Regions from separate parts of the Shewanella sp. YQ_9 genome, predicted to be linked through region 2. Evidence: predicted binding sites of a transcription regulator. Region 2 holds the regulator's gene; each other region holds the start of a gene.

Region 1 (7,654 bases), on a different contig from region 2:
GATGATATAGCGCTCGGTGTTTTTCAATGTCTGGCGTCTTTGATAGCTCAGGGGCACCAGTGCCGATTGTCCACGGGAAACTTCGATATAGTAGCCGTGTACCCGGTTGAAACCGACTTTCAGGGTGGCTATTCCAGTTTGTTCTTTTTCCCTGACTTCCAACTGTTGCAGATAGTCACTGGCGCCTTCACTGAGGCGGCGCCATTCATCCAGTTCGGCATGATAACCATCGCGGATCACGCCGCCATCACGAATGAGTACCGGCGGGTTGTCGACAATCGCCCGCTCCAGCAGCGCGAGTTCTTCTGGGAATTCACTGAGCTGGCGTTTCAAACGGCCAAGCTCGGGGCTTTGGGTGTTTGCCAATAGTTGCTGCAGTTGCGGCAACAGTGCCAGCGCTTGCCGCAGACGGGCAAAGTCTCTCGGGCGGGCGCTTCTCAGAGCCAGGCGTGCCATGATCCGCTCCACATCACCAAGCGCCTTGAGGTCGTCATGTAACGGTTCGAACAGGCCGCTGGCAATCAACTCTGCCACCGCGGTTTGCCGCAGGCCTATCTGTTGATGATCCCTGAGTGGCTGATGGATCCAGCGCTGTAACATCCTGCTGCCCATGGGGGTAGCGGTTGCGTCCAGCACCGAAGCCAAAGTATTGTCCCGGCCACCGGCAAGATTCACAGTCAGTTCCAGATTCCGCCGGGTGGCGGCATCCAACACTATGCTGTCGCTCTGGTTAAAGCGGGTAATGGCATTGATATGGGGCAGGGCGGTGCGCTGGGTATCTTTAACATACTGCATCAGGCAGCCGGCGGCCTGCAGTGACAGCCTGGCGTCTGTTATGCCAAAACCACGCAGATCTTTGGTGCCGAATTGATCCAGCAACAATCGCATGCAGGTATCCAAGTCAAACTCCCACTCGGGACGACGGCGTTTGCCCTTGATGCCGGCAATCAGGCTTTGTTGGGAAAAGTCTTCGCTGTAGAGCAGCTCGGCCGGTTTGGTGCGTTGCAGCTCTGCCTCCAATGATTCAAGGGTGGCCAGCTCGGCAATCACAAAACGGCCGGAGGCCACATCCAAGGTGGCGTAGCCAAAACCGTTCTTGCCTTCGTAGACGGCGGCCAGCAAGTTATCCTGACGTTCTTGCAGCAGCGCTTCATCGGTGAGGGTTCCGGGAGTCACTATGCGCACCACTTTGCGCTCGACCGGCCCTTTGGACGTGGCCGGGTCACCAATCTGCTCACAGATGGCAACCGACTCACCGAGCTGCACCAGCTTGGCGAGATAACCTTCCACCGCATGATAGGGAATACCCGCCATAGGAATAGGATCGCCGCCACTCTTGCCCCTGGCCGTCAGTGAAATACCCAAGAGCTCGGAGGCTTTTTTGGCATCATCGTAAAACAGTTCGTAAAAGTCCCCCATGCGATAAAACAGCAGCATTTCGGCATGCTGCGCCTTCATCGACAGATACTGGCGCATCATCGGGGTGTGTTTTTCCAAATCCGGGTTATCCATAGGCGTGATCACTGCATTCATGGGAGCTTTCAGATGTTTCCTTGACTGTTTTTCCAAGAGCGGTTGCCCTTTCGACAATGGCGCCAATAGTATCAGTTATTCATCACTGAACCAGTCGTGGGCGGGTAAATTTTATGCTTTCGGTCACAAGTGATTGATCCGCAAGCGGCCTTTAAATAAATTATCACCAGCACTTGATACTGTATGATTGTACAGTATACTAGGTGGCAGATTGGTATTGACGCCAAAGCTCTTAAAAGGAGCGGCAACATAGATTTCAGGCGGCGCATTGCGCCGCAATCAAGAGGGAACAGGAATGAAAATAGATCCAAACAAAGAGAAGGCGTTGAACGCAGTTCTGGGACAGATAGAGAAGCAGTTCGGTAAAGGTTCTATCATGAAGCTGGGTGAAGACAGAACCATGGATGTCGAAACCATCTCTACCGGTTCGCTTTCTCTGGACGTGGCTCTAGGGGCCGGCGGTCTGCCAATGGGCCGTATCGTTGAGATCTATGGTCCTGAATCTTCTGGTAAAACAACCCTGACACTGGAAGTGATTGCTGCGGCGCAGCGTGAAGGCAAAGTGTGTGCCTTTATCGATGCCGAACACGCACTGGATCCTATCTACGCCAAGAAGCTGGGCGTGGATATCGATAACCTCCTGTGTTCTCAGCCAGATACAGGTGAACAGGCGCTGGAAATCTGTGATGCGCTGACTCGCAGTGGCGCCGTCGATGTCATCATTGTTGACTCAGTGGCGGCGCTGACGCCCAAGGCTGAAATCGAAGGTGAAATCGGTGATTCCCACATGGGGCTGGCGGCCCGTATGATGAGCCAGGCAATGCGTAAGCTGGCCGGTAACCTCAAGCAGTCTAACACTCTGCTTATCTTCATCAACCAGATCCGGATGAAGATTGGGGTCATGTTCGGTAACCCAGAAACCACCACTGGTGGTAACGCCCTTAAGTTCTACGCTTCCGTTCGTCTCGATATCCGCCGTACAGGTGCTATCAAAGAGGGTGACGAGGTTGTTGGTAACGAAACTCGGGTTAAAGTGGTTAAGAACAAGATTGCCGCCCCCTTCAAACAAGCCGATTTCCAAATTCTCTATGGTCAGGGGATCAACCGTACCGGTGAGTTGGTTGACCTGGGCGTAGCCCACAAGCTGGTGGAAAAATCCGGCGCCTGGTACAGCTACAAAGGTGACAAGATAGGTCAAGGCCGCGCCAATGCCGGTAAGTTCCTCAAGGAAAATCCTGAAGTGGCTGCCGAAATCGAAGCGGCACTGCGCGCCAAACTGCTCAGCAAAGCAGAAACGGCACCTGCCAGCGCCGAGACAGGTGAAGGCAATGTCGATCTGGAAACCGGAGAAGTCTTCTGAGCCAGTCGGTAATGGATGTTGCGGTCGCGCTATTGGCGCGCCGCGACTATGGCCGCGAGCAACTCAAGAGCCGCTTGCTGGACAAGGGCTTTGAGTTGCCGGAAGTTGAACAGACTTTGGATGGTCTGGAAGCCAAAGGTTTTATTGATGATCAGCGTTTCGCGGCAGCCTTGCTGCGCAGCCATATTGCCAAGGCCCACGGCCCGGGGAAAGTGCGTCAAGCACTGATGCAAAAGGGCTTAAATAAACAATGTATTGAGCAGGTTTTGGATGCCAGTGATTGTGACTGGTTTGCCTTGGCCCGTACGCGCGCGCTGAAGAAATTCGGTGATAGTCCCGCAGATGATATGAAAGAAAAAGCTCGTCGAATTCGTCACTTGATGGGGCAGGGCTTTAGTTATGATCAAGTGGCATATGCCCTTGAATATGACCCTTACGACTGACTTTTCCCTCTATCACAATTGCCCCTTCACAACTAAGCTTACCGCTGCTAAAGCATCCCAAACTGACCTTGTTTTACAAAACCCCAGCATTTACTTTCCTTGAGTTGCAGTCGTTGTTTGCACGCCAAAGTAACACTCAGCTGTTAACACTCCGTTCTGGCGCTTTTAGCTGACTTTATCTGTCCCGTTAAAACTTGCCGTAGCCTTCAGGGCTCCATCCCCTGAGTGATTCCGCGCCTGTGGCAAATGGTATTTGCTGACTCAGGTTATTGGGTTTCGGCTTATGCCGCTAACGCTCTCTGTACCTTGGCTGTATCAGGCGTCATACCCTGCGCAATCTAATTGGTATTCTGGCGCTGCATGCTTATAATGCTTGGCAAAAGAGCGCTTGAGTGGCCGGGCGACGCACGCCTTTAGACCACTTTTTATACATTATTCAGGCTTAAGCAACTCAGGACGATTTATGTACCAAACCACAGCAGCACTCAGAAGTGCTTTCCTGGAGTTTTTCCGCAAGAATGGCCATCAGGTAGTCGACAGCAGTTCACTGGTGCCAGGCAATGACCCCACTTTGTTGTTCACCAACGCCGGGATGAACCAGTTTAAAGACGTATTCCTCGGTATGGACAAGCGCAGCTACAGCCGCGCTACCACTTCGCAGCGTTGTGTTCGCGCCGGTGGTAAACATAACGACCTGGATAACGTGGGTTATACGGCCCGTCACCACACCTTCTTTGAGATGCTGGGTAACTTCAGCTTCGGTGATTACTTCAAAGAAGATGCCATTCGCTTTGCCTGGACCTTCTTGACTGAAGAGCTCAAGCTGCCCAAGGAACGTCTGTGCGTTACCGTTTATCAATCTGATGATGAAGCCTTTGATATCTGGAACAAGCAGATAGGGGTTCCCGCCGAGGACATTATCCGTATCGGCGACAACAAGGGCGCACCTTATGCTTCAGATAACTTCTGGCAGATGGGCGATACAGGCCCTTGTGGTCCTTGTACTGAAATCTTCTATGACCACGGTGCTCACATTCCTGGTGGCCGCCCAGGTACACCGGAAGAGGATGGTGACAGATTTATTGAGATCTGGAACATAGTCTTCATGCAGTACAACCGTCAGGCCGATGGTGTGATGGAGCCTCTGCCCAAGCCTTCAGTCGATACAGGTATGGGTATAGAGCGTATTGCCGCCATTATGCAAGGCGTGCATTCCAACTATGAAATTGACGTGTTCCGCACTCTGATTGCCAAAACGGCCGAGATCATCGGCGTGACAGATCTGGAAAACAAATCCCTGCGGGTTATTGCCGACCACATTCGCTCTTGCGCCTTCCTGATTGCCGATGGTGTGATGCCGTCCAATGAAGGCCGGGGTTATGTACTGCGGCGTATCATCCGCCGCGCCGTGCGTCACGGTAACAAACTGGGCGCCACAGACACCTTCTTCTACAAGCTGGTACCTACACTTATTGACGTGATGGGCGATGCTGCCAAGGGCCTTAAGGCGACTCAGAGCATAGTGGAAAAGGCGCTGAAAGCCGAAGAAGAACAGTTTGCCCGTACACTTGAGCGTGGTCTGGGTATTTTGGATGCTGCTTTGTCTGAGCTTAAAGGCGATACCTTGGATGGTGGAACCGTATTCAAGCTCTACGATACCTATGGTTTCCCTATGGATTTGACCGCCGATGTTTGCCGCGAGCGTAATATCAAGGTCGATGAAGATGGTTTTGATGCGGCGATGGCCGAGCAGCGCAGCCGGGCTCAGGCCGCCGGTCAGTTTGGTGCCGATTACAACGCCGGGCTGAAGATTGATGCCGACAGTGAGTTCTGCGGTTACAGTGAACTCAGCGGCAATGGCAAGGTTATCGGCATCTATGTCGATGGTCAGGCGGTCGACACTCTGGATGCCGGTCAGCAAGCGGTTATTGTGCTGGACAAGACTCCATTTTATGGCGAGTCAGGCGGCCAGGTAGGCGATAAGGGCCAACTGACAGCCGAAGGTTTGCTGTTTGAGGTGAGCGACACCCAAAAGTATGCCCAGGCCACAGGTCATATCGGCCAACTGAGCCAAGGCAAACTGACTCTGGGTCAGGAGTTGCTTGCGCAAGTCGATAAGAAACTGCGCCATCGCACCCAACTGAACCACTCAGTGACTCACCTGCTGCACGCCGCGCTGCGTCAAGTATTGGGTGAGCATGTGACCCAGAAAGGTTCATTGGTGGAGCCCGAGCGTCTGCGTTTCGACTTCTCTCACTTTGAAGCGGTTAAGTCTGAAGAGCTCAAGGCGGTTGAGGAGATGGTCAATACCCAGATCCGTCGTAACCACGAGCTGAAAACGGCTGAGATGGACATAGAGCAGGCCAAAGCCAAGGGCGCCATGGCCTTGTTCGGTGAGAAATACGACGCCCAGGTTCGGGTTGTGACCATGGGAGACTTTTCTATTGAGCTTTGTGGTGGTACCCATGTGGGCCGCACCGGTGACATAGGTCTGTTCAAGATCACTTCCGAAGGCGGTATCGCCGCCGGTATTCGCCGTATTGAAGCAGTCACAGGTGCTGCTGCCATGGCCTTCGTCGCCGAGCAACAGCAAGAGTTGAGTGATGCTGCTAACTTGCTGAAAGCAGACAGTCACTCAGTGGTAGCCAAGCTTAAGGCGCAGTTGGAGCGTAGCCGTCAACTGGAAAAAGAGATTGCTCAACTCAAAGACAAACTGGCCGCCGCGGCCAGTGCCGATATGATTTCCGATGCGCAAGAGATTGCCGGAGTCAAGGTGTTGGTGAAACAGGTCGAAGGCATTGACCCTGGCTCTCTGCGTGGTCTGCAGGACGAGCTCAAGCAGAAGCTACAATCTGGCGTAGTGGTGCTGGGTCTGGCTCATGGCGACAAAGTAAACCTTATCGCCGGGGTGACTAAAGACTTGACCGCTAAGGTGAAGGCCGGTGAATTGGTGGCCATGGTGGCTGCGCAGGTTGGTGGCAAGGGCGGTGGCCGTCCCGATATGGCTCAGGCTGGTGGTAGTGAAGTTGCCAACTTGCCTCAGGCATTGGCATCGGTAACGCCTTGGCTGACTGAACGTCTGGCATAATTTCGCCACCAACGAGGTCTATGTGACACAAGAAGTACGTTCAGGCAGTAACGAGCGACTGTATGTCAAAAAGTTCGGCGGCACCTCGGTAGGCTCCATTGAGCGTATCGAGGTGATTGCCGAGCAGATTGCCAAAGCTCAATTGAGCGGCGAGCATCAGGTGTTGGTGCTCTCTGCCATGGCCGGTGAAACCAACCGTTTGTTTGCACTGGCGGGGCAGATTGACCCCGATGCATCGGCGCGGGAGATGGACATGCTGGTCTCCACCGGCGAGCAGGTGAGTATTGCGCTGATGGCGATGGCGTTGGCAAAACGTGGCGTCAAGGCCAAGTCGCTCAATGCCGCCCAGGTGCAAATCCACACCAATAGCCAGTTTGGCCGTGCCAGTATCGAACGAGTTGATGTTCAGTATCTGCTGGAATTGCTGGCCCAGGGAATTATCCCGATAGTGGCCGGCTTCCAGGGGCGGGATCAATTCGGGGAAGTGACCACTCTTGGGCGCGGAGGCTCGGATACCACTGCTGTGGCATTGGCTGCCGCGCTCAAGGCGCAGGAATGTCAAATTTTTACCGATGTGGCTGGTGTCTATACCACAGATCCCAATATTGAACCGAGCGCACAAAAGCTTGATGCCATCAGTTTCGAAGAGATGCTGGAGATGGCTCGGTTGGGAGCCAAGGTGTTGCACCCGGATTCAGTCTCTTATGCCGAGCGCTTTCGGGTTCCCTTGCGGGTGCTTTCCAGCTTTGAACCTGGCAGTGGCACCCTGATACGTTTCGATGCCTGTGAAGACAAGAGTAATCAAGTAGCGGGTATCGCTTGCAGTAAAGGGCAGGCGATGCTGAGTCTGAGTCGCACCGACGATTCACCGGACCCCTTTGCGGCAGTATTTTCACTGCTGGCCGAAAATGGTGTGGAAGTGGATCTGGTGACCAAGGCGGGTACAGATGACAGCGTCAGCTTTACCTTGGATGCCAGCAGGCTCCCTTGGGCGTTAAAGGCGCTCGATGAACCGGAACTTGGAACATCGTTTGGCCCATTGGTGTTTGAAAAAGCCCTGGCAAAGGTGTCTGTAATAGGTGCCGGCGTGCATCGCAGGGCCGAGGCAACCGCCAAGGTGTTTGATATCTTGGGGAATGAAGGAATTCATGTTAAGTTGATGGCAACATCAGAGATAAAGCTGTCAGTGGTAATAGATGAATCGGATTTACACAGGGCAGTTCGGGTGTT
Region 2 (7,654 bases):
TTCAGGAATACTTGGGTAACATGCCGGCCATGGCCAACAGATGGCAGGCGGCCGTCAGCACCCCAAACAGCACTACTATCGCTATCAAAGGCGTACCACCCGGTACGCGAAAACCCGGGTTATCGGCAAACTGTTGCCTTGAGCGCCAAGCCATCAAGGCCGGCACTATTACAGCCCAAACCGTGGCCGCCAAGGCAGCGAAGCCGATGGCTACCAGGAAACCATCTGGAAACAGCATACCTAGCAGAGTCGGAGGCAGAAAAGTCACCAGGGCGGTCTTGACCCTGCCGCTGCGACTGTCGTCAAAACCAAACAGATCTGCCAGATAGTCAAACAAGCCCAAGGTTACCCCAAGGAATGAAGACGCCACGGCCAGATTGGCAAACAGGGTGAGCATGGTGTTGAGCAGCGAGTTATCCATCACCTTGGACAAGGCGCCAACCAACACCCCCATATTGCCGCCCTGGGCAATAATGGCGCCGAATTCACCGCGGGAAATATTACCCATGGTTGCCACCAGCCAACACAGGTAGATAGCCAAGGCGATAAAGGTACCAACAAAAATCGCCTTGATTATGGTGCCCGGCTGTTTGCCGTAGTATTTCACCAGAGACGGCACATTGCCGTGATAACCAAAACTGGCCAGGCCGAAAGGAATGGCCGCCCACAGATATGAGCCATAGCTGCTCTCACCATTAGGTAGCAGTAGCTTACTGGTATCAACGCCGATCAACAGATTGCCTATCGCCAGAAAGAAGCTGATGATCATCCCTCCCAACATTATGGTAGTGATCCGATCCACGGCCTTGGTGCTGATAAGCACCACCAGCGCCAGCACCAGTGCAAACACCAAGGCGGCAAAACTCTGCGGCAGGCTGATATCCATACCTTCCAGGCTATGATTGACTATGGAGCCGCCACCACTGATATAGGCGTAAGTGAGAATATAGAGCACGAAGGTTATCGAAGCGCCGTTAAGCACCCGCCAAAACTGCCCCAGGGTCTCCTTGGTGAGGGTGTCAAAACTGGCGCCGGGTTCAAAATGCAGGTTGGTTTCCAGCAGCAGCAGCCCGGACATGAACATGCAAAACCACACCCCCAGCAGCATAAGCACAGAGTAGCCAAACCACATGCCGGCGCCTTCTACCGGCAGGGAAAACATCCCGGCACCGACTGTGGTCCCGGCGATGATCATGGCGCCGCCCAGCAAAGACGCCTTGGCAGGCGCCGCATTCATATGATTGGCCATCAGGCCTCCTGTTCGGCGGCGACGCTGTCGACTATGGTTTGCTTGACCTGTGGACGCAGCAGCTGGTTGGCATAATCCCGGGTTCGTTCTATATCATGGCGGGTATCTTCCTTGGTGAGATACCCCAGCTCTTTGAGCTTGATACTCAAGATGCCGTAGAGTTTCTTGTCGTAAAACTCGGGGGCCGTAATCCCATGCAGCGCGCCCAGACGACTGGCCAATTTATGGCTTTCGCGCTCCAAATCGCCACGCTCAATACCTGGGTGAGCGGCCAGTAAGTTAAAGATGATGGCGTAGCGCTGCAGGGTTTCGCTCATGGTTTCGGCCAACAGCGCCAGCGGGTTTATCCCGGCTTCCAGCACCCGGAAACCATTGGCTTCTTCGGCGACCAAACCTTTGGCAATGAAACGATCCAGCAGCTGATCGGCATAGGCACTGACATCAGCCTTACCCATAAACAGCTCGGCCTGCAGCAGAGGGTAGAAATCCTCAAGCACCGCCTGCATCTGAGCGCGGCGGCACTGCTCCAGGCGCACCAGGCAGCTGGCCAGCAAAGAAGGCACCATAAACAGGTGAATGATGTTGTTGCGATAGTAAGTCATGGTTACCGCAATCGACTCGTCGATTGAGATGATATCGCCCAGTTCATCTTCCTGAACCGTGAACTTATTCAGCTCCAGACCTTGTTGCAGCAACTGCTTACCGTCGCCCTCAGCTACAGAAGTATACTGGGTATATGGCACTTCCTTGAGCAGATCCAGATACAAGTCCAACTGACGTTCCAACTGGCTTCGCTCCAGCGCATTCTGCTCTGATGACAAGAGTACCAGGCTGGTAAGAGTCACGGCGCTGGCTGCGGCGGCATCGTTGATATGAGTCATCACCCTATTGGCCAGAGTATTAACCGCCGGGGTCAGCCAGCTGGGTTTCTGCTCAGGATCGGCCGCCACTTCTTCGCGCCAGTTGGGCGCCGCTTCACTGAGGAAATTCTGCAGCGTCACAGGCTCACCAAAGTTCACATAACCCTGACCGAAATTGCCCAGCTTACGCAAGGCGCCAACCACCTGCCAAACAGATTCTTTCTGCTTCTTCTTGCCGCTGAGTTCTTTGTGGTAAGTGGCCACTTCCATGACATGGTCGTAGCCCAGGTACACGGGCACCAGAGTCACCGGCCGTTCAATGCCTCGCAGCACAGAGTTGACTGTCATCGCCAGCATTCCTGTCTTGGGTGACAACAGCCGCCCGGTACGGGAGCGGCCACCTTCGGTGAAGTATTCAACCGAATAGCCTTTGGCAAACAGCTGATCCAGATACTCGCGGAACACAGCGGTATAGAGCTTGTTACCGTTGAAGCTGCGGCGGATGAAGAAAGCACCACCACGGCGGAACATGGGCCCGGCGGGCCAGAAGTTCAAGTTGATACCGGCGGCTATGTGGGGCGGAACCATACCCTGAAAATAGAGAATATAGGAGAGCAGCAGGTAATCCATATGACTGCGGTGGCAAGGCACATAAACTATCTCATGGCCATCGTGGTGCAGCTGGCGTATCTGCTCGGCGCCCTTGATGTTGATCCCCTTGTAGAGCTTGTTCCACAACCAGGTGAGGATCCGCTCGGCAATACGCACCAGGCTGTCTGAATAGTGGGCGGCAATCTCATCGAGATATTCTTCCGCCATCTCCCGGGCTCTGGCCTCGGGGATCTTCTTGGCAGCGGCCTCTTCTTTAATCGCCTTTTTCAGCGTTTCCGAGCGCAGCAACTCATTGAACAGAGCCTGACGGTTGGGCAGCACGGGTCCTGTCATCACCTTGCGTTGCCGGCGGAAATGTACCCTGGCCACCCGTGACAACTTATGGGCAATAGCCTTGTCGGTCCCATGTTCATCGGCCATCAGCCGCAACGACACGGCATTGGAAAACTGCACAAAGTTGTCGCGCCCCAGGAACAGGATCATCAGAAACTTGCGCAGCCAAGTGGGATTTTCCCGCTCAAATACGGCGGCACGCATGCTGTCATCTTCCTTACCCGGAGTGCGGCCCCAATAGAGGCTCACTGGCACCAATTGAATATCCAGTTGTGGATTGGCCTGATGCAGGTTCAGCAGAGAAGTGAAACAGCTGAGAAATGGCTTGTTGCTCTTGCGCTTGCCGAATAGGGGCTTGGCTCCTTCCAGGCAGACGACTCGGGGAACGGTAATATCATCAACCTTGAGTGCCTCATAAGGACAAGGCAAACCAAACTTACGGGTGACTTCCGCCAATGCCGCAATATCACTGACAGATTCCGTCTTCATTACATAGGCCATCGGCTTGGCCGGATCCAGGTTCAAATCGGCGAAAGGATCCTGAGGCACCACAGTGGTATGCACCAGCTTGCTTTGGAGCCAGCGAAGAGATTTAAACCAGAATGAATCTTGTTTGGACATGTTTTTTCAGTGTCTGAGCCACAATCAATAGCCCAATAGAATACCAGAATTTCCTGAACCTTAGCTAGGGAAGGTGCGAACCGGCCCCGGCAGTTCCTCTGGCCAATGCCTTGAACTCCCCATGCTGCATCAGACAAGCCGTTAAAACCAAAGCACCGAATGGCTTACTTATCCGCTCCCTAAAAGTTTCAATTTTGGTTAATACTTGCACTGACAAAAATACTGTATATACTGACAGGTACTGTATGAAAAAACAGGAATCACCATGAGACCACTGACACCGCGCCAGGCACAGATTCTGGAACTGATTAAACGCAATATAGCCGACACCGGCATGCCGCCAACCCGGGCCGAAATTGCCACCCGGCTGGGCTTCAAGAGCGCCAATGCCGCCGAGGAACACCTCAAGGCATTGGCCAAGAAAGGCTGTATTGAGATCATGCCAGGCACCTCTCGTGGTATTCGCCTGCCTCATGATGAACAAGCGGAGTCAGAAACAGGCTTGCCCCTGATTGGTCAGGTTGCCGCCGGTGAACCCATACTGGCTCAGGAACACGTTGAGCAGTATTACCAGGTCGACCCTGGCATGTTCCACCCCAATGCCGACTTTCTGCTACGGGTACGCGGCGACAGCATGAAGAACATAGGTATTCTCGAAGGTGATCTCCTGGCGGTTCACAAGGTACAGGAAGCCCGTAACGGTCAAGTCGTGGTGGCCAGGGTTGAAGACGATGTAACTGTGAAACGCTTTGAAAAGAAAGGTAATGTGGTTTATCTACATGCCGAGAACGAGGCTTACTCCCCAATCAAAGTCGACCTGACTTTCCAGCCATTGACCATTGAAGGACTGGCGGTAGGGATAATACGCAATGGAGACTGGCTATGAGCATAATGACTGGCAACGCCCCAAGACACCCAGGCCTGTGGACAGACACCGGTATTGCCGGCAATCAGCCTTGGCAACATACCGGTATCTCCAGCTTGGCCAGCCATAGCCAGGGACGTCAGGAATTATTGCGCCTCTGCCCTCAATTGGCGCAATTGAGTCAACAGGGACGCTGGATAGTCTTGATTAACGCCCCGGCCAGCATAGGTTACAAAGAAACCTTAGCAAGGGCCGGTGTCAGAATGGATAGAGTACTCTTGGTGCGCACCAAGGATGAAGTAGAAGCCTTGTGGGCAACGGAAAGAGCCCTGACCAACGGCACCTCCAGTGCAGTGATCAGTTGGATAGACAGCCTGGATGCCCGTGATAACCGCCGATTGCAGCTGGTCGCCCGTAACGCCAGAGCCATGGGCATAGTGTTGGAAACGGGACAGCAGGCGAAAGAGGTGGATAACCACCTCAACGAACTTACCCACTCCATCCATTGATTGTGTTTAAAGGCCATCCCTGGGATGGCCTTTTTTCTGTGCCTTTTTGGTGCAATGCCTTCCCCTGTCAATCGGCGGCAAACCGCGCAGCTCTGCTACTCACACAGAATTCACCTCTGGATTAACAGACGCTTTTTTTTCATATAGTTAGAAAACATCGTGATCTTGATCAATATTTAATCTACAAGTAATGTAAGAACAACGATTGTGTTATCTCCATGCAATTCGTCGTAGGTTGACCGCCCCATTTCGATTCATAGCGAGTGGTGCCGTCGCCGGAAATGCTGAGTATATTCAGCGGTAAGTGCAACAGTGGTCACCACCTGTATACCTAGAGCTAAGTGAAACCGCCGCCGCACTTTGAAGTCATCGTTGCTTTTTTGGGAACTGAAGAGTTTGCATAGAGCAAAGACTTACTGTGTGACTCTTCTTTGTAGTTGCGAATGCAATTGACAGAGGAGATGTCTTGTGAAGCAATGGCTGTGTGTTTTGCTGACCTTGTTGTGCGTCAGCTTGTTGTCTCCAGGCGCTCAGGCAGATATGCCCTTGAATATGACTCAAGGGGTAACTGAGATCAGTGGCAAGGTGTATCACCTGCACATGATCATTCTTTATATCTGTTGCGCCATAGGTTTGGTCGTATTCGGCGTGATGATCTACGCCATGATCAACCATAGGAAGTCCAAAGGGGCAGTCGCGTCCCAATTCCATGAAAGTACCAAGGTAGAAATTGCCTGGACGCTTATCCCCTTTTTAATCCTGATCCTGATGGCAATCCCCGCAACCAAAACGCTGATTGCCATGGAAGATCCCAGTGATGCCGACTTGACGGTCAAGATCACCGGCTCGCAATGGAAATGGCACTACAGCTATTTCGGCGAAGACATCGACTTCTTCAGCATATTGGCAACGCCGAGATCCCAGATAGAAGGCCAGGAAGCCAAGGGCGAGCACTACTTACTTGAAGTCGACAAGCCTTTGGTATTGCCCATCAATCGCAAAGTCCGATTCCTGATGACCTCAGATGATGTGATCCACTCCTGGTGGGTGCCCGCCTTTGCCGTCAAAAAAGACGCCAATCCCGGTTTTATTAACGAAGCCTGGACCCGGGTGGACAAACCGGGGATCTACCGCGGCCAATGTGCCGAGCTTTGCGGTAAAGACCACGGCTTTATGCCGATTGTGGTGAAGGTACTGGCAGAAGATGAGTTTGACGCCTGGATGGCGGAGCAGAAACAAGCCGCGGCTACGGCCGCCGAAGAAGCTCAGGCGGCCCTCAGTGAGACCATGAGCCATGATGAGGCCATGGCGCTTGGCGAACAGATCTATATGGCGCGTTGCGCCGCCTGTCATCAGCCCAACGGCGCCGGACTTCAAGGGGTGTTCCCGGCGCTCAAGGGCAGTGCTATTGCCATAGGCCCAATGGCTGCCCATCTGGACATAGTGATCCATGGCAAGACAGGCACCGCCATGCAGGCCTTCGGCAAACAGATAACCGCCAAGGAACTGGCTGCTGTGGTGACCTATGAGCGTAATGCCTGGGGCAATAATACAGGCGACACAGTGCAAGCCGCCGACGTCAATAACCACGGGCAGTAGGGGGAGAAGATGAACTCATTCAGTCAAGATGCCGAAGCCGGCGTTCAGGAAATCGCTGAACAGGAACACCAGCATCATCACGCCCCCAAGGGGATCATGCGCTGGTTGCTGACCACCAACCATAAAGACATAGGCACACTCTATCTCTGGTTCAGCTTCATCATGTTCCTGATAGGGGGCGCCATGGCCATGGTGATCCGTGCTGAGCTATTCCAGCCCGGATTGCAACTGGTCGAACCCAACTTCTTTAACCAAATGACCACAGTTCATGGCCTTATCATGGTTTTTGGCGCCGTGATGCCGGCCTTTACCGGTCTGGCCAACTGGTTGATCCCCATGATGATAGGTGCGCCGGATATGGCGCTGCCGCGGATGAACAACTGGAGCTTCTGGATTTTGCCCTTCGCCTTCCTGATCCTGCTTAGCTCATTGTTTATGGAAGGTGGCGGCCCCAATTTTGGCTGGACCTTCTATGCCCCATTGTCGACAACTTATAGCGCCGACAGTACAGCCTTGTTTGTTTTTTCAATACATATCATGGGGATAAGCTCAATTATGGGGGCTATCAACGTGATAGTCACCATAGTGAATCTGCGCGCACCTGGCATGAACTGGATGAAGCTGCCCCTGTTCGTCTGGACCTGGCTTATCACCGCCTTCCTTCTGATAGCCGTTATGCCTGTATTAGCCGGGGCTGTGACCATGGTACTCACAGACAAATTCTTCGGCACCAGCTTCTTCGATGCCGCCGGCGGCGGAGATCCTGTGATGTTCCAGCATATTTTCTGGTTCTTCGGCCACCCCGAGGTGTACATAATGATATTGCCGTCATTCGGCATCATCTCGGCCATCATTCCGGCATTCAGTCGCAAGCCTTTGTTTGGCTACGCCTCAATGGTCTACGCCACCGCCAGCATCGCGATCCTCTCCTTCCTGGTGTGGGCACATCACATGTTCACCACAGGTATGCCTGTCTTTGCCGAACTCTTCTTTATGTACTGCACCA
Region 3 (7,654 bases), on a different contig from region 2:
GGCGGCAGCATGGAGCTGGCCTCCTGAATGTAAAACAGCCCTTGCTGATGTTCGATACAATTTCCGGGTTGGCTATCGCCCGCCTGATACCAAAATCCCTCAGGGCACCAGGGAATGGTTTCGAACTGCCAGCCTTTGGCCCGCATTCTCGAGAGGAATTCATCGACGCTGATTTTGAGGGTGTTGACCCGCAAGGCTGCTCTCAGTGGTAAGCTGCAAAAGTGAATAAAATCCTCGAGCTTGAGATGTTCTGGCAGATCCTTGGCGATACTGTTGATAAAATTCTGATTTAATTGAACCATAAACAAAAAGGGTGACCCCGGGATGGCGGCAGTATAGCACACTCGGGCGCGGCGACTGTGGGGTGTTTTAGGTGTTGAACCGGGTTTGGAGTCTGTTCTTTATTATCGCGCTGGGAGCGATTTTGCTGCGTTTGATGAGCGGCGATGCGACCGTTCTCAATGAGTCTGTCACGGCGATGTTTGACAGCGCCAAATTGGCCGCGGAAATAGCCCTGGGATTGATTGGGGTGTTGACCCTGTGGATGGGGCTGATGCGCCTTGGGGAAAAAGCCGGAGTGGTTGCAGCCATCGCCTGGGTATTTGAGCCGCTGCTCAGCAAGTTGATGCCGGAAGTGCCAAGAGGCCACCCCGCCTATGGCAGCGTCACCATGAACCTGACCGCCAATATGCTGGGGTTGGACAATGCCGCCACACCATTGGGACTTAAGGCGATGGCGGATCTGCAAAGCCTGAACCCCGACAAGAAGACCGCCACCAATGCCCAGATCCTGTTTTTGGTGCTCAACACCTCTTCCGTGACTTTGGTACCCGTGACGGTTTTTCTGTACCGGGCGCAGCAAGGGGCGGCTGATCCTGCCGACATTTTCCTGCCGATTTTACTCTCTACCCTGGGCTCGACCCTGGCGGGTTTGAGTGTGGTGGCGCTGGTGCAAAGGATACGATTGCTGGATTGGGTGGTGCTGGGTTATGGCGCAATACTGCTCGGCGGTCTCAGTGCCGGAGTGATGTACCTGTTGACCCTGGGAGCCGAGCGGATCGGCGAAGTCTCCGCCATGTTGGGGAACGGTTTGCTGCTGGGGATCATCTTTGCCTTTGTGCTGGTGGCGCTGCTTAGGCGGGTGGCGGTTTACGATGAGTTTATCGAAGGTGCCAAGTCGGGGTTTGAACAGTCGGTGCGGCTCATTCCTTATCTGCTGGCCATGTTGTTGGCGATAGCCTTACTGCGCGCCTCCGGCGCGCTGGATTATCTACTCGGGGTTATTGCTGTTTTGGTGAGTCATATGGGGATGGATGGCCGCTTTATCGATGCCTTGCCAACCGCCCTGATGAAGCCTTTGAGCGGCTCAGGCGCCAGAGCCATGATGCTGGAAACCATGGCCCATTACGGCGTCGATTCTTTTGCCGGCAGGCTGGCGGCCATTTTCCAGGGTAGTACTGAAACCACTTTTTACGTGCTGGCGGTGTATTTTGGTGCCGTCGGTATCCGTAATGGCCGCCACGCATTGGCTTGTGGCTTGTTTGCCGATCTGGCGGGTATCTGCACTGCTATAGTTGTATGCTATTGGTTTTATGGCTGAGGCGATACATAGGTAGGATTATAGAGTTAAAAAACGGGGCTCATCTGAGCCCCGTTTGGGTTTTATGGCTGGCTGAGTCTTGGGCGCCAGTTGAGCCAGTCGCGCTCGGGTTTGTCATGAAGTGGCATCAGACTCTGGTTTTCAAGCGGTTTGCTGCTTTGATTGTCGAGCTCAGTGACCACTCCTATGCCGCCGGCGAGTATGGTTTCCAATGAGCCGGTTTCGATTTGGGCTCCGGAAAACAGCCCCAAATCGACCCGAATACCGGACAAGTCGTAGAACCTGCTGCTCTGGTTGATAAGATGCCGATAAGGCGCGGCAATTTGGGTCTGGATCCAGACTTCATCGCCCTTGGGCGCCAGTCTATAGCTGGTTACATCGCCAATTTGAATGCCGCGAAAGAAGATCCCTGTGCCTATGTTGACCGAGCCCAGGCTGGCCTTGCTCAGCACCAGTTGCAGCGCATCGGCCTCTGGGGCTACCGCCGTATGTACTTGGCCGTTGAACTGCCGGCTCACTTTGCTGGCCTGGCCGGGAAGAGCACTGATATAGGCGCCGGTCAGCAGGGTTTCCGGTGCCTTTATGCCCTTAAGGGATATTTCGGCATTGACCAGGCTGAAGCGACTATCGCTTTTGAGAAACGGCTCGGCATAGCGGCCATAGAGGAAGGCACTGAGTTGCTGGCTGTTGAGATCGTCACTCAAGGTTACCCGGGTGACTTCACCTATCTGATGACCCTGATAGCGGATAGCGGCACCTGGTTTGATAGTGGCACTGGCCGGGAAACTCAGCCCAATGGCAACGGCTTGATTGCGCGCCAGTGACTCGGAAGCATAAAGCTGCTTATTGTTGGGCTCGCCTTGCTCCAAAAAGCCCAAACTGATGCTGCCTTTGATGGCACCGGCCAGCGGCGCGACATCCAGCTTGACTCCCGAAAGCCCAGCATCGATTGACACCGCCTGGTTACGCCAAAACACGGCATTGGGTTTGAGCAGGGGCGCAAAGGTATGGTCTATGGCGAGCGCAATGGCAAATCTGTCATCCTGGCTCTGCCAGCTGACCTGTTTCACCTGTCCTATTTGCATCTTCTTGTAGTAAACAGGTGCACCCGGGCTCAAGTCGGCGCCATCATCGCTGTAGAGCTGCCATTTTAGCTGCTCCATGCCTTGGTAATAGTGGCCGGCCTCGGCACTCGAGGCAAACAGCGGCAACGGCTTGGAAAGATCGGCGCCCTTGCGGCTTTGGCCGCGTCTTAAGCTGACACTGCCCTTGGTGAGGGTCGTAAAATCGCCGCTCTTGAGGCTGACCCCGTCCAGTGAGGCGTTGAAGTCCAGCGCGGCTTCGGCGATGAAGTCACTGCCTTGGGTAAGCAGCGGGGCAAACTCGGGCAACACCTCGGCCTGGTACTCGACCGAGTTAAAGTCCCGGCTCAGGGCAACCGAAGTGACCTTGCCTATGGCGATCTTCTTGTACCTCAGCTCGGCATCTGGGCTGATGCCGGGGTTTTCATCGGCTCTAAGCGTTATCTTTAACGCCTTGGCCTTGCTGAGATCTGGCGCCTGCTCGGCCAAGGCGTAACGGGTTTGGGCCTCGCCCGTACCCGGGAGAAAGGCGATGGCATCGCCGCTCAGCAATCGGCCCGGGTGTTTTATGCCGGACAGTGACAGCTCGGCGCCTTCACGCCAAAACTGCGCCGTGCCGGTCAAAAGACTCGAGTAGGGGGCGTCCAGCCGGGCATGCAGCGCCACGCCGTCATCGGCCAGCACTATTTCTTCGATTTCCCCTATAGGCAAACCGCGGTAGAGAATGGGGCTGCCCTTGTTGAGGCCATCGGCGTTTTTTGCCGACAGAATAAAGCTGGCGCCGCCACTGGCTTCTGTTTCATTGTCATATAGGGTGAAACTATCGCCGTTTACTGCGTTCTTTGAGCTTTCGGGGGAATCAAAGTTGATGCCGCCGGCGAGTATCGCCGCCAGGCTCTCTGCGCTGACCTTAACGCCGGAAAGTGAGGCGTTGATCTCTATGCCGGAGACATTCCAAAAGCGGGAATCTTTCTTGACCAGATAGGCATATTGCTCCTGAATAAAGGCACTCAGCTGCAGCTTGTCACTGTTGTCGAGTCGATAGCTGACCACACTGCCAACCGGTACCTGGCGATAGAATACCGGAGAGCCCACATCCAGTGAGCCGAGGCGATCGGCGCTCAGTTCAACCACTAAGCCATCATTACTGGGCAGCACGGCCGGGGCAGAGCGCTCGGCCTCGTAGCTGTAACGTGAATCGCCGTCTCCGGGTTGAATACCTATATAGTTTCCCGAGAACAAGGCATCCAAACCTTCGACACCTGTGATGGATGCCTTGGGGGTCACCAGCCAGAACTTGGTTTCATCCCTGAGGAAAGGCTCGGCGCGGTAGTCCATCAATACATCGACGTTAACGCCCTGCAGCTCTTCATCGATGGAGATATCCACCACCTTGCCGACGGTCAGGCCCTGATAGCGCACCAGTGTCTTGCCTACATCCATACCACTGGCACTGGGGAAGTGGATCCGCACCTCAATGCCGGATTCCTTGATGCTCTTCAGCCCCAGCCAAGCGCCCAAGGCCAACGCCACTATAGGTAACAGCCAGATGGGGGAAAAAAGCTTCTTTTTGACTATTTTAGGCTTTTCGATTTGCGTCATCTTCTGTGTCCAGTTGATCCCAAAGTAAACGTGTGTCCAACACCTTGGCCGCAAGTTGGGTAAAGAGGATGACCAAGGCAAACGCAGTTGCTGCCGGCGCCGGCTTGGCGTCCAGCAATTGCCCCATATTAACCAGGGCAACGGTAATGGATATGACAAACAGATCCAGCATAGACCAGCGTCCAATCCATTCTATGATATGAAACCCGGCCATCAGTGGCCGTTTGGGGATAGGCAGGTTGAAACTGATCGCCGTCAGATAGAAAGCCAGGCCGATAATCTTCAGCCAGGGCACCAGAATACTGGCGGTAAAGACTATGATGGCGATGGGTAACATGTCCGACTGTACCAGATGGGTGATGCCGGAAAAAATGGTGTCGTAGGTGACTTTGCCCTGTTTGGTGAGCATGGTAATGGGATAGATGTTGGCTGGGATCAACAAGATGGCTGCAGTGATCAGCAAGGCCCAGCTTTTTTGCAGACTGGTTTCGTCCCTTAGCCTGAGTGGGTTTTGGCAGCGGCTGCAGTACTCATCCTCTATCAGGTTGAGTTTCTTGCAGGCAGGGCAGGTGCACAGGCCCATGTCTTTGCCCTGGATCTGCTTTCTAGCTTTCATCGAGAAAACTCCACATATGCTCCAGGTTATATTCGCGCTGCAGGAAGAGAGTCACCAAAAACAGCATGGTAAAACAAAAGGTTCCCATGCCAAAGTAAACATCGGAGAAGTCGGACAACTGAAAGGCGGAAACCAGGAAACTGATCACATAAATTTCCAGCATGGTCATTTGCGACAGCAGGCCTTGCTTCTTGAGCAGCCAGGTGAGAACCCCTCGCCAGAAGTGATGCTGCACCAGACCTGTCTTGATGATCAGTACCTGAACAAAAATCGACAGATTGAGTACTCCTGGGGCTATTACCGCCGCCACCAATACGGCAATTCCCACTATCCAATAACCTTGGTCAATTACCGCCAGGGCACCTTGGTATGCGGTCGTGGTTCTGACACTGCCGAGAAAGTGCATTTCCAATACTGGCAGTAGCATGGCGGGCAGATAAAACAGCAGGGCACTGATACATAACGCCAGCATGCCATTGATAGAGCAATAGGGCGCATCATAAAGCGCTGTATGGCATCTGGGACAAAGCGCTCTGACACCGGAGGGCAAGGCGCGTTTACTCACAGCCAAATCACAGGCGCGACAGAGCACTAAGCTGCAGTCCGGTTTGTTGTCGCTTGGAGTATAAGCTTTCAAATGCTGGATATGTCCTGTTCTGGCCATGGTGACCCAAGCTTAGTCGTCAACACACTAACTGCGTTGCGCGTGGGTCCATTGGAGTTAATCGACAAAACAAACTCGCAAATACTATCAGAAAGACCGCGTCTCTTGCATCTATAGCGCATTTTATGTCACTCTATGTACTGTATATTTAAACAGTGTGAGGAAGGTCATGGCCGTTATAACTCAGTACGTTGTGGTCAGAGAAGGGGTTGAGAAGATGACATTTACATCTAAGAAGGAGGCAGACGCCTACGATAAGATGCTCGACATCGCGGATAACTTAATCCCCTTTATTCAAGCCAGTGAATTGGAACTGGATGATAATACAGCGGAAAAACTTGCTTTTTATTTAGCTTCTCATAAAGATACACTGGCGAATCTGCTCAAGGGCGCCCCGGTAAAAGCACCGGCCCCCGCCAAGAGCAGTAAGAAGAAGACAGAACCAGAAAAGGCATAACCCGGGAATACAGATGAAAGCTCAGTTTTACGATACGCTCAACCGTCAGGTACAGGCACTGTTTGCCGGTGAAGACGATGTCATTTGTGCCATGGCCAATTTCTCAGCTTTGCTGAATGAACACCTTGAAGACATCAATTGGGTGGGCTTCTATCTGCTCAAGGGTGAGCAACTGGTGCTTGGGCCCTTTCAAGGGAAACTGGCCTGTACCCGAATTCCAATGGGTAAAGGTGTCTGTGGCACCGCGGCCGCCAAGGCCGAGACTCAGTTGGTTGAGGATGTACATCAGTTTGCCGGACATATCGCCTGTGATGCCGCCAGCAACTCGGAAATTGTGATCCCTGTTTACCAAAAGGGCGAACTGATTGCCGTGCTGGATATCGACAGTCCCAGCCTGTCGCGCTTCGATAAAGAGGATCAAACCGGGCTGGAGACCCTGGTGCAGAGTCTGGAAAAGTGCTTATTTGGTTAATTCCCGTACAATCTGCCACAATTGGTGGTCGCATTAAGGCGCGTGCAGCTTATAATAGGCGGCCGCTCTGAGGGCCAAATGACCGTTTGTGGTGCTTGGCCGTATCAGGCTGAAATGTTAAGTTTTGTGTAATGCCTTTGGCAATGGCCGAATGCATGCTAATTTGTACGTTATCCCCCAAGGGGTTAACGAAGATGAACGACGCCGTGAGTACAGCAGACCTAACTGACCACTGACGTCCCCTGTTAACTGTGGAAGTAATGATGGAATCAACAGAAAAGTTGACCGACACCAACGCTATTCTGGCGTATTTGTATGAAACATTCCCTTTGTGCTTTATTGCCGAAGGAGAAACCAAACCACTGAAGATAGGACTGTTTCAGGATTTGGCTGAAAGGTTGGCTGATGATTCCAAAGTCAGTAAGACCCAACTTAGGGTCGCCCTGAGACGCTACACCAACAGTTGGCGTTATCTGAAGTGCATCAAGGAAGGGGCTCAGAGGGTGGATCTCGATGGTAACCCTTGCGGCGAACTGGACCCAGAGCATATTGAACATGCCAAGGCGACGCTGAAAGAGAGTCAGGAAAAAGCCAAGGCTCGCCGTGCTGCCGAGCCAGCCAAAGAAGGTGAAGCCAAAAAAGCCAAGCCTGCGCGTAAGCCTCGTCCTCAAGGGGACAAGCCCCGCAACGAGCGCCCACGCAGCGATAAAAAGGCGGCCCGTAAGCCTGGCAAGCCTGCCGCTCCAGCCGTGGAATTGGTACCAGCCGTATTGGAAGAGCTGAAACCTTCACAGCGAGTGAATGTCAAATTGGGTATGACACCGGTAGCCGGTGTGATCCTCGACATCAATAAAGAAGATGTTCACGTCCAACTGGATTCCGGCCTGTCAGTTAAGGTCCGCGTGGAACATATTCTGCTGTAAAATCATCAAATAGAAAGGAGTAACTTGCTGATGCGAAAATTTATTCTTGCTGCATCGATCGCCAGTGTCTTTATGGGATCCCAGGCGCTGGCTATCTCACCGGCAGTCCCGGTCAGCGAGTTACCCCATTTGCAACAGGAGCCGCAACACAAGGTTGCCAGTAAACGGATAACCGGCCTGTTCAGTCGCTCCCATTATCACAGATTCGATCTGGATGATGCCTTCTCGCAGCAGATCT

What was found. The regulator LexA, encoded in region 2, represses DNA repair genes until DNA is damaged. The targets are predictions, from matches to a motif close to TACTGTATNNNNATACAGTA.
Region 1: recA (recombinase RecA) is a predicted target of LexA. The motif match lies at 1,711-1,730, and genes of this name have one in related genera.
Region 3: ACF8D4_RS13090 (YebG family protein) is a predicted target of LexA. The motif match lies at 5,703-5,722, and genes of this name have one in related genera.

What each region holds. Positions count from the first base shown of each region.
Region 1 covers NZ_JBICJO010000077.1:83,181-90,834, reverse strand. Annotated here, with positions in the region: gene mutS (DNA mismatch repair protein MutS) at 1-1,512, opposite strand, end outside; gene recA (recombinase RecA) at 1,829-2,893, shown strand; gene ACF8D4_RS22025 (regulatory protein RecX) at 2,905-3,336, shown strand; gene alaS (alanine--tRNA ligase) at 3,800-6,424, shown strand; gene ACF8D4_RS22015 (aspartate kinase) at 6,447-7,654, shown strand, end outside.
Region 2 covers NZ_JBICJO010000020.1:134,887-142,540, forward strand. Annotated here, with positions in the region: gene mtr (tryptophan permease) at 2-1,249, opposite strand; gene plsB (glycerol-3-phosphate 1-O-acyltransferase PlsB) at 1,249-3,675, opposite strand; gene lexA (transcriptional repressor LexA) at 3,941-4,561, shown strand; gene ACF8D4_RS06190 (cell division inhibitor SulA) at 4,558-5,049, shown strand; partial or broken gene coxB (cytochrome c oxidase subunit II) at 5,518-6,639, shown strand; gene ctaD (cytochrome c oxidase subunit I) at 6,658-7,654, shown strand, end outside.
Region 3 covers NZ_JBICJO010000042.1:17,793-25,446, forward strand. Annotated here, with positions in the region: gene rsmF (16S rRNA (cytosine(1407)-C(5))-methyltransferase RsmF) at 1-302, opposite strand, end outside; gene ACF8D4_RS13070 (nucleoside recognition domain-containing protein) at 374-1,600, shown strand; gene ACF8D4_RS13075 (MlaD family protein) at 1,663-4,284, opposite strand; gene ACF8D4_RS13080 (paraquat-inducible protein A) at 4,262-4,900, opposite strand; gene ACF8D4_RS13085 (paraquat-inducible protein A) at 4,890-5,537, opposite strand; gene ACF8D4_RS13090 (YebG family protein) at 5,734-6,021, shown strand; gene ACF8D4_RS13095 (GAF domain-containing protein) at 6,035-6,493, shown strand; gene proQ (RNA chaperone ProQ) at 6,757-7,416, shown strand; gene prc (carboxy terminal-processing peptidase) at 7,447-7,654, shown strand, end outside.